DNA from 2 places in the Staphylococcus hyicus genome. Region 2 is predicted to be linked to the other one. Evidence: riboswitches for the same ligand, from Rfam matches in the RefSeq annotation. Region 2 holds a riboswitch; the other holds the start of a gene.
The links. Region 2 has a riboswitch for S-adenosylmethionine ahead of SHYC_RS09470 (methionine ABC transporter ATP-binding protein). Riboswitches for the same ligand answer to the same signal wherever they lie in the genome.

Region 1 (7,759 bases), 490 kb from region 2:
GATGAAGAGGACACTTCAGAAACAGAGGAAGAAGAATCAACTGAAGAAGAAGACTCTGAAGATACGGAAGAAGATAAAGAAGAAAATCAAGACACCACATTATCTGTTAAAGAGCCGAAAAAAGGTTTTTGGGATAAACTGACGAAAAACAAAAAATCAGTGAAAATCAAGAAAAATGAGGTTTCTAAAGAAGCTAAAGGCATTCAAACTAAAATAGAAATCAATGATGATACGGTTTCTAAAAAATAATCGTGTGGGGGTATCAATATGAGTGAAGCGACGAATAAAGACGGTATTTTAGAATCTTTTGTAGAGGCTACGAATGAAAATGGTTTTGCATTAGATATTTCTTTACTTGTTAATGGATCAATTGTTTCAGGGACGTTAGTTTCTGCTGAGGATTACTACAAATCTTTAAGTGAATCGTTTAAAGATGGCAATGATGTTGCTAAAGAATTTAGTGAACAATTTTCAGATGCGAGTGAATCTGCGAAATCAAGCAAAGGTGGCGCGAACTTTATTCATCTCAAAGATGCACGCGTTTATTTAAATGGTAGTCACCCAATTCCATCTGTAGGTTCGACATTATGGAGAGGGCGTTTAACTGAAGTGGATAGTTTCTTCTTAGGTAAAATTACAGAAGCAAAATAATTTTGACAAAAGTTAATGCTAAGCACGTTTTAATAAATGAGTAGCTGGATGGGTCTATTAAGATACATCCAGTTTTTTTATGCGTAAATGTGTAGGGGAGGGGATTTTAATGACATAGCGCGTATTTATGATATTAAAGGTATCTTTTTTGGAAAAACTAATTATCCATCAACGGCAAGAATTCAGTATTTTTAAGACAAACGATAGTCTGACGTCACTCACACCTCAGACTAACCTTATGGTAATTTTTATTGATTTATACTAAAATAGTTTTAATTTTAAGGAGGGGTGAGGTGCAATGGCTTACAATTCGTTTAGGCAAGGTGTCAAAGATTGTATTCCTACGTTGCTCGGTTATGCAGGTGTTGGTTTTTCTTTCGGTATCGTAGGTATTGCCTCTGGCTTTAGTATTTTAGACATCGCGTTACTATCTATACTCGTTTATGCAGGTGCTGCTCAATTTATCATTATTGCATTAATGGCTGTTCAAACGCCTATATGGATTATTGTACTCACAGCACTTGTCGTTAACAGTCGTATGTTTTTATTAAGTATGACTCTCGCCCCAAACTTTAAAGCGACATCTTTACCTCATCGTGTAGGTATCGGATCGTTATTAACGGATGAGACATTTGGTATCGCAATTACACCACATTCAAAAGGAGCTGTAATCGGGAGACGTTGGATGCATGGCATCAATATTACAGCTTACATATTTTGGATTTTTGTATGTATTCTTGGTGCGTTACTCGGTGATATCTTTTCGAATCCTGAAGCGTTAGGATTGGATTATGCGATTATCGCCATGTTTATTTTCCTTATGTTAAGTCAATTTGAAGGTCTTACGAAACCCAAGTTACATCTCTATTTAAAACTGGTATGTATTGTCGTTATACAAATGATGGTATTCAGTCTTGTAATGCCATCTTATATCGCCATTTTAATTACATCAATGGTTACAGCTGCAATAGGGGTGGTGATGGACCGATGACAATGTATATTCTTTGGACCATTATTCTATCTGGTATAGGCACATTATTATTACGTATTACGCCTTTCATCGCAATCGCACAATTACAACTTTCTGAAAAAGTCATTCAATGGTTATCTTTTATACCAATTACATTGTTTGCTGCCTTAGTTGTTGATGGATTGATCATTCAAGAAACTGGTCACTTTGGATTTCGCTTAAACTGGATTTATGTATTCGCAGTTATCCCAACACTTCTCGCTACTTTGATATCAAGGAGTTTAACCATTGCTGTTATTATAGGTATGGTAAGTGTTGCATGTTTAAGACTTATTCTACCTCTGTAAACATTTGCATGAATATTCTGAATACGTTATGATATGAATTAATGAATTGAATACTGAAAGCTTATTAAGAGAAGTTGAGGGATTTGGCCCTGTGATGCTTCAGCAACCACTTAGTGATAAGTACGGTGCTAAAACCAACGAATGTTTCGAGTGATAAGTCAATGATTAACATGAGTTGTATTGCCGTACAGACGGTAGTACAACTTTTTTGTTTAGAGGGAGGGTATGCTAAATTGACACATTATACAGTTGATACACTGCATTTAGGTGAATTTAAAACAGAATCAGGTGAAATGATTCAAGATTTAAAATTGAGATATGAACATGTAGGATATCGAGGACAACCTCTGGTATTAGTATGTCACGCATTAACAGGAAACCATTTAACTTATGGTACAGAAGATAACCCTGGATGGTGGCGTGAAATTATTGATGGAGGCTATATGCCATTACATGATTACCAATTTTTAACATTTAATGTGATTGGAAGTCCATTTGGATCTAGTTCGCGGCTAACAGATTCACAATTCCCTTCGAGGTTAACAATCCGTGATATCGTTCGTGCTATTGAATTAGGGTTACAAGCGCTTCAATTTGAAACGATAGAAGTGTTGATAGGCGCCTCTCTCGGTGGTATGCAAGTACTAGAACTCTTGTATAACCAAAAATTTAAAGTGAAAAAGGCAGTCATTCTGGCTTCTACCGTAAAAACGTCTTCTTATTCACGTGCATTTAATGAAATCGCACGTCAAGCGATACATTTAGGAGGAAGGGAAGGCTTAAGTATTGCGCGACAATTAGGTTTTTTAACATACCGGTCGTCTAAAAGTTATGAAGCGAGATTTACGCCGGATGAAGTAGTAACCTATCAAAAACATCAAGGTGATAAATTTAAAACAAGCTTTGATTTAAAGTGTTACCTCACACTGCTCGATGTTTTAGACAGTCATAATATTTTTAGAGCGCGTCACGATGTGGATGACGTATTTCGTAATTTAAATACGAAAGTGTTAACGATGGGGTTTACTGATGATTTATTATATCCAGACGATCAAGTTGCCGCTATAGGTAATTATTTCAAATATCACCGTCATTTTTTTGTGCCAGATAATGTCGGGCATGATGGCTTTCTACTTAATTTTAATGATTGGGCACCTTATTTATACCATTTCTTAGAACTTTCAAGATTTAGACGCTAAATTTAGACGAATATGTTACATTTTTGTTATAATTATGTAAATGAGATACGCATGAGTTAAGCTGTATTTGAGTTGTGATAACTGAAATACAGCTTACCTATTGTATGAACTAGACTGAAGGCGATATAAAGTTATTTAAATTGTTCAGGTGATCTCAAAACTATTTTAAATGTGTCTTGGCGAAGGTTTTTAACGTATTTTTTTAGATAAAAAAGAAGATGTTTAGCGCGTTCAAATTGTTAAGATAAGCTTAAAGTTAAGCGTATGACGTCTGTTGTAAACCACTCTCAAAGCCTGTAAAATAGTGACTATAAATTTAAGTTTGGAAGTGGCATTATTGTTTTCAAAAATTAAACCTAAAGATACCATATTAGGCACCATTGCATTAATTTTGGTCGCTTTAGTGCTGCATTTTATACCTATATTGGGAGTTATTATAATATTATTTGCACCGCTTCCAGGAATCATTCTTTGGTATCGTTCTAAATATTCATTTGGGATTGCTGCACTGATTTCAATTATGGTCGCAACAATAACAGGAAGTTTATTTGTGCAAACCTTTATGATTGTTTTATTACTTGCGAGTTTAATCATCAGTCAATTATTACTGCATAAAGCTTCAAAAGAACGTATTTTGTATATTGTGTCATTGGTTACAAGTCTAGTAACACTAGGTGCAATGATTCTTTTACAAAGCATTAAAAAACTACCATATGCGCATGAATTAATCGCACCATACAAAAATGTAGTGGATGAAACGATTCGCATGCAAAATTTAGATGCCCAATCAGCGAAAGTGTTGGAAACCTCTGTGCAACAAATGGCTGTTCAAATGCCGAGTTTTATTGTAATAAGCATCACATTATTTTTCATGTTGTCATTGCTTATTTTATTTCCAATATTACGCAAATTTAAAGTGGCCACGCCTGTATATCGACCATTATATTTATGGCAATTAAGAAAATCGATTTTTATCATATACGCTATTGCATTATTAGTTAGCATTTTGACAGAACCATTAACGACCGCTAACAGCATCAGTCAAAACTTTATTATTGTGCTTGGATTCTTACTTGTCATCCAAGGTTTAAGTTTTATTCATTATGCTTGCATGATCAAAAAATTTCCAAAAGGTGTTTCAGTTTTATTCATTGTCGTAGGTGTTATCGCTTACCCGTTAACACGTTTAATTGGTTTGTTGGATCTTGGATTAAATTTAAAAAGCATGCTTAAAAAACGTTAAGAGGTGACAAAATGAAACGTCAGTCGGTAAAGAAATCGTTACTCCTCCCTTTTGTAGTCATTACCTTAATTGCAATAGCGAGTGTCGGTGTGAGCTTTTTCTTTAGTGTTGTGTACGGTTTTATCGCTGCAATATCGTTATTTATCGTATTGATTATTTGTGTTTTTCTATTTAGATGGATTTTTAAACGATTTGATACGTATTTAGATGAGTTGAGTGGTAAAGTGACTTTAGCGAGTGACCGCGCAATTAAAAATATGCCTATTGGTATCATTGTGTTAAATCAACATGATCAAATTGAATGGATGAACAAATTTTTAACAGAACGTACGGAGCGTAACGTGATTTCTGATCCTATTAATGAGGTATATCCTAATATTTTAAAGCAACTTGATAAGGCGAAAGAAATAGAAATGGAAAATAATGGATATACATATCGTGTAAAATATTCAAAAGATGAAGGAATTCTTTATTTTCTCGATGTTTCTGAAGAAGCTGAGATCAAACAAGCATATGACGATGAGCAACCAATCATTGCGACACTCTTTTTAGACAACTATGACGAGATTACGCAAAATATGAATGATACACAGCGTTCAGAAATTAACTCTATGGTGACGCGCGTTATTAGCCGATGGGCACAAGAGCATAATGTATATTTTAAACGCTATAGTTCAGACCAATTCGTGGCCTATTTAAATCGTCGTATTTTACGCGAAATTGAAGAAACCAATTTTGACATTTTAAGTCAATTGCGCGAAAAAAGTGTTGGGTATCGTGCGCAACTTACGTTAAGTATTGGTGTAGGTGAAGGTTCTGAAAATCTCATCGATTTAGGTGAAATGTCTCAATCCGGGCTAGACCTTGCGTTAGGTCGTGGTGGCGACCAAGTTGCGATTAAAACGATGAATGGAAATGTAAGGTTTTATGGCGGTAAAACAGACCCGATGGAAAAACGTACACGTGTAAGGGCACGCGTCATCTCACACGCCTTAAAAGATATTTTACTTGAAGGTGATAAAGTCATTGTAATGGGCCATACGCGTCCAGATTTAGATGCCATTGGTGCGGCTGTTGGTGTGACCCGTTTTGCGATGATGAATAATCTTGAGTCCTATATCATATTGAATGAATCTGACATAGATCCGACTTTACGACGCGTAATGGACGAAATAAATCAAAAGCCAGAGCTTAAAGAGCGTTTTATTACGTCTGATGAAGCTTGGGATATGATGACGAGTAAAACGACATTAGTCATTGTCGATACGCATAAACCTGAAATGGTCATTGATAAAGATATATTAAATAAAGCGAATCGTAAGGTCGTTATTGATCATCATCGACGTGGAGAGGAATTTATTTCTAATCCTTTACTCGTTTATATGGAACCTTATGCAAGTTCGACAGCCGAACTTGTGACAGAGTTATTAGAATATCAAACGACAGAACAACGTTTAACACGTTTAGAATCAACAGTGATGTACGCCGGTATTATTGTTGATACGCGTAACTTTACATTACGTACAGGCTCACGAACATTTGACGCTGCGAGCTATTTGCGTGCCCATGGTGCCGATACCATTTTAACGCAACATTTCTTAAAAGATGATATTGAAACGTATATTAAACGGACAGAGTTGATTCGTACAGTAGATTTACAAGATAATGGTATAGCCATTGCACACGGTGAAGAGCATCAAATATATCATCCTGTAACGGTGGCACAAGCTGCAGATGAGCTATTAAGTTTAGATGGTGTTGAAGCCTCTTACGTCATCGCTAAACGTGAAGATGACCTTGTAGGGATTTCAGCACGATCATTAGGCGAATTTAACGTGCAACTTACAATGGAAGCACTTGGCGGTGGTGGACATTTAACGAATGCGGCTACACAAATGAAAGACGTCACAGTCGAAGAAGCCATTGCACAATTAAAACAAGCCATCCAAGAACAAATCGATAGGAGTGACAATGCATGAAAGTAATTTTCACACAAGATGTTAAAGGTAAAGGTAAAAAAGGTGAAGTCAAAGACGTACCTGTTGGATATGCCAATAACTTTTTAATTAAAAACAATTATGCTGTTGAAGCGACACCAGGTAACTTGAAAAAATTAGAACAACAAAATAAACGTATTGAAAAAGATAAACAACAAGAACTTGATGATGCGAAGGTACTAAAAGCAAAACTTGAATCATTAGAAGTTGAAGTTACTGCCAAATCAGGTGAAAGTGGCAAATTATTCGGATCTGTGAGTACAAAACAAATTGCAGAAGCATTAAATAAACAACATGGCATTAAAATTGATAAACGTAAAATGGAGCTTTCACACGGTATTCAAGCATTAGGTTATACGAACGTACCAGTTAAACTGCATAAAGAAGTAGAAGGCGTTATTCGCGTGCATACGGTGGAGAAATAAATATTTTACTTAGGGCTGAAACAAATGTTTCAGTCCTATTTTTATTAAATTGAAATGTTGAAAGTAAACATACTTCAATTAATTAATGATTAATGAATAGAAGTTATTCATTATAAACAAAGTATGTTTTAGCAAATTCAACTGTTCATTAAAACGTCTTTGGTTTTATTACATTATATACGTAACTTACAGTCTTATTTTTCAAATCCTTTATGACATCTATTAATTTTCTAGGAATGAACCCTAACTAGTGTTAAAATATGTAAAGTATATAAAAGCACGTAGGGAGGTTAATCGCATGGATGGAATGTATGAGCATCAACAAATGCCACATAGTCATGAAGCGGAACAATCCGTTTTAGGTGCGATATTTTTAGATCCTGAATTGATGTCGTCAACACAAGAAATTTTATTACCTGAATCTTTTTATCGCACTGCCCATCAACATATTTTCCGTGCGATGATGAACCTTAATGAGGATGGCAATGACATCGATATTGTTACGGTGTTAGACCGTCTTACTCAAGATGGGGTCATCAGTGAGTCCGGGGGACCAGAATATCTTGCTGAAATTACATCAAATGTTCCGACGACGCGTAACATTCAATACTATACGGATGTTGTCTTTAAAAATGCGGTTAAACGAAAATTAATTCACACAGCAGATAGTATAGCAAATGATGGCTATAATGAAGAGTTAGACATTGATACCGTTTTAAATGATGCAGAGCGTCGTATTTTAGAATTATCTTCTACGCGTGAAAGTGATGGTTTTAAAGATATTCGTGATGTTCTAGGACAAGTGTATGATAATGCGGAAGCGCTTGATCAAAATAGCGGTCAGACGCCAGGGATTCCTACAGGCTATCGTGATCTTGACCAAATGACAGCAGGATTTAACCGTAACGATTTAATCATTTTAGCGGC
Region 2 (7,759 bases):
ATGCAGCAATTTTAGGTTTAGTGGTAGGATCACTATTCTCTGTCTTCCCTGGACTTCCCACTACTTTATTGACGTGGATAATATCTATTTTCACGTTAATGATAGGGTTTACTGTAAGTTATATTTTAGGTCGTTATACACATGAATAAAAAACAGGGCTGGAACATAACTACCCTGTTAATCAAAAAAAACCAACAAAATTCATTGTAATGAACTTTGTTGGTTATATTTATATATAAATTTAGTCTTACTGGGGGAAAGATGATGAATTAAAACATCACTTTGATTGCTTCCTTAGCTGAGACTTCTGAGGCATTAAGCCGAAACCGAAAATCCATTTCGAGCGCATAAATCCAAGACTATTGGCTTTTACAATATATAAGGCAGTAGCTGACTGGAATAAGTATGCGCTTAGAAAGCTTTCCGTAACTTACGCAGACCACCTATTCACGCATGTTCATAAGTGGACTGAAGACGTAATGCATTGCATTCCTAACGTCTTCATGCACGGGGAGACATTACTACGAAATCAATTAGATTTCTGTAATGTTCCCTCGTTGTGGTAAGGCGCCTAGAAAAGCGAGGTGTTAGGAACAATCAAAATTGAAATAGTTTATGTCCCTGCGTCATTTTTATTATTTCGCTGGTGTTACTGCTCCATTATATTTATCTTTAATGAATGTTTTAATCTCATCAGATTGTAACACTTTAATTAAAGCTTTAATTTTTTTGTCATCTTTATGCCCTTCTTGAACTGCAATTAAATTCGCATACGGGTTATCATCAGATTTTTCAACAGCAATAGAATCTTTTTGTGGGTTTAACTTTTGTTCAATTGCAAAGTTAGAGTTAATGATAACTGCGTCACCTTCGTTATTTTGATATGTTTTTGGTAAAAATTCTGCTGCTTGTTTACTGTTAAATTTAATATCTTTTTTGTTTTCTACAATGTCATCAAAAGTAGCATCTTGGATTTTAACACCTTTTTTAATTTTGATAAGCCCTTCATCCACAAAGAATTTCAAGAATCTCCCTTGTTCTGCAGGATTATTAGATACAAAAATCTCTGCCCCTTTAGGTAAATCTTTTAGACTTTTGTGTTTTTGAGAATATACAGCCATTGGTTCTAAATGTACGTTACCTGCTGATTCTATTTTATAGCCCTTATCTTTTTTCTCTGTATCTAAGTATGGTGTGTGCTGGAAAAAGTTTGCATCTAATTCACCTGCATCTAACAATTTGTTTGGCGTCGTATAATCATTAATCGTTTTAATTTCTAAATTGTATCCTTCTTTTTCTAATATTGGCTTCGCTTTTTCTAATATTTCAGCATGTGGTGCAGGAGATGCCCCGACCACAATTTTCTTATCTTCCTTACTACTTTTTGAATCGTTATTGCCACAAGCAACCAATACTACAGATAGAACTAAAATTACAGCAATTGATAAAAATCTTTTCATTATTACATTCTCCTTATCTTGTATTTATCGTTTGTCTATTTTATTCGTTGTCCAATCTCCCAAAAATTGAATAACGAAGACGATAACTAAAATTAAAATGGTTGAAATTAAAATGACATCATTTTGATTTCGTGTAAATCCTGTTAAATACGCTAAATTACCTAACCCTCCCGCACCAATAACACCTGCAACAGCTGTAGATCCAACTAATGCAATTGCAGTAACAGTTATGCCAGAAATTAAAGCAGGGAGCGATTCAGGAATTAAAACTTTCCGTATCACCGTCCATGTGTTTGCACCCATTGACCAAGCTGCTTCTATCACACCTTTATCTATTTCTTTTAAAGCAATTTCAACAAGTCGTCCATAAAAAGGCGAAGCACCAATAATCAATGCAGGCAATGCACCTGTAGGGCCACTTATTGTGCCTAAAATTAAACTTGTAAAAGGAATCAGCAATAAAATCAATATAATAAATGGGATTGCGCGGAATAAATTAACGAAAAATGACACGAGATTATAAAAAATTCGACCGGCTTTAGATTTACTTTTAGAAGTTAGAAATAACACTACTCCTGTAATGATGCCAAATATAAATGCAAAGAAAGTCGAGATAATCGTCATATACAGTGTTTCATAGGTCGCAGTCCATACATCTGGCCAACGCACATTTGGCAGTGTTAGCATTTCATGCAATATCTCAGTAAAACTTTTACCCATGGGCAATCACCTCAACTTCAATTTGTTTCGATTCTAAATCAAGTTTTAATTGCTCAAACTGTGTTTGGTCGATGTTAGAAATATGTACAACAATAAAACCAATAGCCCCTGACTTAGAATGTTTAATATTGGCTTCTAATATATTTACAGCCACATCATACGTTTTTAAAATATACGAAATTATAGGCTGTGTCGTCACTTCACCTGAAAAGTTGAGTTTTATAAGTTTATCATTTGAATTTAACTTGACGAGACCTGAAATGTCTTCAAATTCAGCTTTAGGTTGAAGATCTTCTTGCACAAAGCGCTTAGTGACTGAATGTTTTGGATTTTCAAAAACTTCAGATACTTTACCTTGTTCAATTACCTTTCCATTTTCCATGACCGCAACTTCATCACAAATGCGACGTATAACATGCATTTCATGCGTAATAATCACAATGGTTAAGTTTTGCTCTTTTTTCAATTGAATTAATAAATCGAGTATTTCATCTGTTGTTTGCGGATCCAATGCACTCGTTGCTTCATCACAAAGTAATACCTCCGGGTCATTTGCAAGTGCTCTAGCAATACCAACACGTTGTTTTTGACCACCTGATAATTCTGATGGATACGCATGTTCACGCCCTTTTAAGCCAACACGTTCTATCAATTCCAATGCTTTTGCTTTAGCATGACGTTTCGATACACCCGCAATTTCTAACGGAAATCGTACATTATCAAGTACAGTGCGTGACCACAATAGATTGAAATGTTGGAAAATCATGCCCACTTTTTGTCTTTTATACCTTAGCGCTTGTTTGCTCAAGTGGCCTATATGATCTCCACCGATAACAACATCGCCAGACGTTGGTGTTTCTAAATAATTAAACAGTCGCACCAAAGTGCTTTTTCCCGCACCCGAAAAACCAATAATACCAAATATGGTACCTGTGTTAATGGTTAGATTAACATGATCAACAGCTAAAACGGATTTAGATTTGCTCTCGTACTGTTTAACGATATTTTTAAGCTCAATCATATCGCTTCCCCCTCAATGTGTTGCGAATTATCAAATTTCAGAACAAAAAAAGCTTTCTCCTATATAAAAATAAGAGAAAGCATAGATTTCGATGCGTTTCTCTCATCTTCAAAAGTATAAATACTTTATGTGAATTGGCACCATTTCTAAATTTAGACGGTTGCCGGGCTTCATAGGGCACATCCCTCCACCACTCTAGATAAGAGTTTTCTGAATATTGAATTGTTTAAATATTATCACTATCCTCGAATTTCGTCAATCACTTTTTTTAACCGTTCAAGTAAAAATGTAACAGATTGAAATGCATAAATGCGATCAACTTCTTTATCATTGTGCATAATTAACAAAATTGGAACAGATTGTATTTCGAACATTTGGCTAAATTCAGGATAATAATTTAAATCTCGTTTTTCTAAAGGCAATTGCGTGACACTATTAGCGATGTGTAACATGCGTTCTGACACTTTACACGTACCACACATCGGCGTATAGCCAAAGATTAATTTAATATCTTGTTCTTGTTCATTAAATGTATTGTTCGATTGCTCTAAAACACTCATGATATGAATACTTTCCTTTTACATAAAAATCGTTTTTGACGTCAAATCCATGCCGCCCTAAAACATTTGAGAGGTAATCTCGTGGACACCGTGCCACTTCACTAAAAGTTGAATCAATGAAGATATCTGTACTTTCACTTAAATACTTTGAAAACCATTTTCGAATCTTTCGCCCTTCAGTATCAGCATCAACAAGAATATATACTTGTTTGCCGTACAAAGATTCAATCATATTATCTAACTTTTCGATGCCCATCGTGCCATGTGTACAAATGATATCAACCGGTTCTAATAACACTTCCTTAACTCTTTTTTTATCAGATTTGCCTTCTACAACAATTACTTTATTAATCATCGCCATGGTCTTCACCTTCTAAAAAGTTAGTATTCAGTGCAAAAAAACTCCAAGATAATCAAAGGAATATCTAGGAGTTTAAAAATATTATTCGCCAATCATTTCTTGATAACCTTGTGCATCCATTAAAGCATCAAGTTCACTTTCATCGCTTAATTCAACTTTCACCATCCAAGCTTTCTCATATGGCGATTCATTTACAGCTTCTGGCTCGTCTTCAAGATCTTCATTCACTTCTACGATTTTACCAGATACTGGTGAATATAATTCTGAAACTGTTTTTACAGATTCAACGCTACCGAAAGTTTCGCCTTCTGATACTTCATCATCCACTTCTGGAAGTTCAACGAATACGATATCTCCTAATTCGTTTTGTGCAAAGTCTGTAATACCAACAGTTGCAACATTTCCTTCGACTTTTACCCACTCGTGTTCTTTTGAATATTTTAATTCACTTGGCACTGCCACTTGAATCCCCTCCTATATTTGTTTACAAGATAATCATGACACACATGTTTTTATCAATCAACTATTTTATTATAACCAAGTTTCACGATAAACTTGTTCATTAAAACCGACTGTAACTTTATCACCTAAAATTGCTAAAGGACGTTTCACTAACATACCATCGGACGCTAAAAGTTCTAACTTTTCATCCTCTGATAAAGTATCTAATTTATCCTTTAAATTTAACTCACGATATTTTGCACCATGTGTATTGAATAATCTTTTGATTTCAATTCCTGAACGGTCCACAATATCTTTAAATTCATCTTTCGTAGGTGTTAATTGAACGATATCAATAGGTTCAAAACTCACACCTTGTTCAGATAAAAATTTCGCTGCTTTTTTACACGTTGTACAATTAGGATATTGATAAAACTTAATCATGCTTTAACCTCCTCGCGTGACTTATATCAAATATAACAAAATTTGTTAAATTAGACTATTTTTTATACTAGTTTCATTATTTTGTTATTTATTAATCACGAAATATGACGTCTATGAATATATCCGTTATAATTTAAAACATATATTATAATGGAGGTATGTTACATGCAAAAGATTCAAGATATGGAAACGTTTAAATCAATTATTAATAAAGATGAAACAGTTATCGTCAAATTCGAAGCAGGATGGTGCCCTGATTGCAAAGCCATGGATATGTGGATCAGCCCTATTGTTGAAAAATACAATCAATATGAATGGTTTGTTGTAAATCGTGACGAAGTTGAAGAAGCGGCGTTAGCGTATGATGTCATGGGTATTCCAAGCATTCTTATCTTCAAAAACGGAGAAAAGTTACATCATTTACATTCTGCTCACGCAAAATCACCTGAACAAGTCGAATCATTCTTATCCGAGAGTTTAGGTTAACGTTAAAAAAGAACATATTAAAATCGTCTTCAAATTACTTTAAGCAATTTGAAGACGATTTTTTATGAATAGATATGCAATTTTAACCGTATGCGTACATCTATTAAATGTACTCTGTATAGATTCCTTTATTTTTACGTTTAGGTACTTTTTCCTTGTCATCTTCTAAATCGGTTAAATATATAAATCCGATTAAGCGTTCATCTGGTAGTACCCCAAAAACATTTCTAACTTTTGGATGAAAAATATATGTTGGCGTTTTCCAGCATGTTCCAATCCCTTTTTCATATAAGAGCAATAATAAGTTTTGTGCATATGCCCCAACCGCTAAATAGTTTTCATTTTCTTCCCGTTGACGTGCATCACATTTCATAATAATTGCTAAAAAACCACCTAAGTTAGTCACCGCATCGTAATGACTTTGTTGTTTATCGGCTTCTCGTGGAAATGCATAACGCGAGACTTCCTTGCTCATTTCCCCCAATTTATGCTTAGGCACATATACAACACGCCACGGCTCGCGCATACCATGATTTGGTGCATTTGCCGCTTCTACAACAGCATCCCTTACAGCGTCCTCGTTAATGTGCATATTTCTATCGAACTTCTTAATACTTCTTCGATACTTTATAGCCTCTTGAAGTTCCATCATCATCTTCCCCTTTTTATTGATAACCATTATCAATTATATAGAAGGTTGGCGTACTTTTCAAATTACTGATACACGGCCATTGCATTTTTTAAAGTTTTAACATTGAGTTGTCCTGGAGCAACGCTTTCATTGATAGCACCATAAGAAAGTGCCCCACCAAATGTTTGTTGTGCAGTTCTAGAAATAATACCTAAGTGAGACATGGAAATACCTGTCACCCAATGATGCAATGCATCACTTGCTTCTGATACTGCTTGCAATAACGTTAAAACATCTTGTTTTGATTGTGGCATAACCGCGATTTTTAAGTGTGCCCCGCCATATTGAGACATGTGATAATATGTTTTTTTCAATACATCAAGTTGCGGCGTTTCATGAAAATTATGATATGACACAATAACATCTATACCATGAGATTGAATCGTTCTAACAATATGGTGTCGACCAATCGAAGGCTCCCACTCAACATCAATATAATCCACATTTTTTAGTTCAGCCAATTGAGTCAAAAGTGACTGATATTCTTTTTCATCACAGTTACCTTTCCCCCCTTGCATTTGCGAACGAAACGTAACAAGTATCTCGGATTGAAAACCTTCATCTTTTAATTGTTGGATGATTTGAGCCACGTCTACACTCGCAACGTCTTGAAGTGCATCTATTCTTAATTCTAAGATATCTATATTTGATTCTTGCATTTTTATCAACTGTATCTCATTTTGACTAAGTACATGAGATACGACCATAAAACTTCCTACGATTTGCGCTTTCATGGTGTGTCACCTACTTTACACAGTTTGAATTCCCCCTTATATTAGCCTAACTTTCCTTAATTGAAAAGTAAGCGGGCTATAGGGTTACATTTTTCTAATCACATGATTTACATTCTTTTTTATTGCCGTATGATAGTTATGAGCTTTACTTACTATATTATTTTTCTATAGAATTAAGTATTATTTATCTGAATTTTCTAAAATAACATTGCAATAGTGATTGCGTTTTTATATGATTAATATGATAAACTTACTTTTATTTCTAGGAGGGTGCACATGATACATATTTTGAATGATACGCATACAAAAGCATTTTATCAACTCACTTGTGAAGCATTTCGTCTTCATCCTCTCGCTTTTGTACATGAAATCAGTGAACGACAGAATTATACTGAAACAGATATTGCTCAGTTATTACACCCTAGCCATCAGAAGCAGCAGATATTTTTTGGTGCTTTCGATCATCATAAATTAGTAGGTTTCGTTCAACTCAACTTTTTCCCTTACACATCAAAGCGTCATAAGGCCACTGTTCAAGGTTTATATGTAACTCCAGATTATAGAGGTTCTGGTATTGGGCGCAAATTGATGGAAAGTCTTATAGAATATGCGGAGGAACATGGCATTGAACAACTTGTCCTTGCCGTAGCTTCAAATAATATTGCTGCTAAAGTATTTTGTGACCATTTAGGCTTTGAATTTTTAGCACTTGAACGCCAAGCTCGGAAATTCAATCATACTTATATAGATGAGCACTGGTTAATTTATTATACGAATAAGGAGCATATATGAAAGAAATTACAAGAATCCAACACCTATGGCGCTACGAAAAATATCATGT

Region 1: it holds a riboswitch for S-adenosylmethionine, as region 2 does, so the genes downstream of both, metX (homoserine O-acetyltransferase MetX) here and SHYC_RS09470 (methionine ABC transporter ATP-binding protein) in region 2, are expected to answer to the same signal.

The regions. Positions count from the first base shown of each region.
Region 1 covers NZ_CP008747.1:20,655-28,413, forward strand. Annotated here, with positions in the region: gene SHYC_RS11770 (hypothetical protein) at 1-249, shown strand, start outside; gene gvpU (gas vesicle accessory protein GvpU) at 268-651, shown strand; gene SHYC_RS00115 (AzlC family ABC transporter permease) at 950-1,642, shown strand; gene SHYC_RS00120 (AzlD domain-containing protein) at 1,639-1,968, shown strand; SAM riboswitch class I at 2,027-2,128, shown strand; gene metX (homoserine O-acetyltransferase MetX) at 2,202-3,167, shown strand; gene SHYC_RS00130 (DUF2232 domain-containing protein) at 3,472-4,410, shown strand; gene SHYC_RS00135 (DHH family phosphoesterase) at 4,422-6,389, shown strand; gene rplI (50S ribosomal protein L9) at 6,386-6,832, shown strand; gene dnaB (replicative DNA helicase) at 7,131-7,759, shown strand, end outside.
Region 2 covers NZ_CP008747.1:2,005,767-2,013,525, forward strand. Annotated here, with positions in the region: gene SHYC_RS09455 (polyprenyl-phosphate transporter PopT) at 1-149, shown strand, start outside; gene SHYC_RS09460 (MetQ/NlpA family ABC transporter substrate-binding protein) at 636-1,460, opposite strand; gene SHYC_RS09465 (methionine ABC transporter permease) at 1,485-2,180, opposite strand; gene SHYC_RS09470 (methionine ABC transporter ATP-binding protein) at 2,173-3,201, opposite strand; SAM riboswitch class I at 3,301-3,407, opposite strand; gene SHYC_RS09475 (thioredoxin family protein) at 3,441-3,761, opposite strand; gene SHYC_RS09480 (toprim domain-containing protein) at 3,727-4,122, opposite strand; gene gcvH (glycine cleavage system protein GcvH) at 4,204-4,584, opposite strand; gene SHYC_RS09490 (arsenate reductase family protein) at 4,654-5,007, opposite strand; gene SHYC_RS09495 (thioredoxin family protein) at 5,173-5,493, shown strand; gene SHYC_RS09500 (nitroreductase family protein) at 5,597-6,142, opposite strand; gene aroD (type I 3-dehydroquinate dehydratase) at 6,208-6,918, opposite strand; gene SHYC_RS09510 (GNAT family N-acetyltransferase) at 7,195-7,710, shown strand; gene SHYC_RS09515 (DUF1722 domain-containing protein) at 7,707-7,759, shown strand, end outside.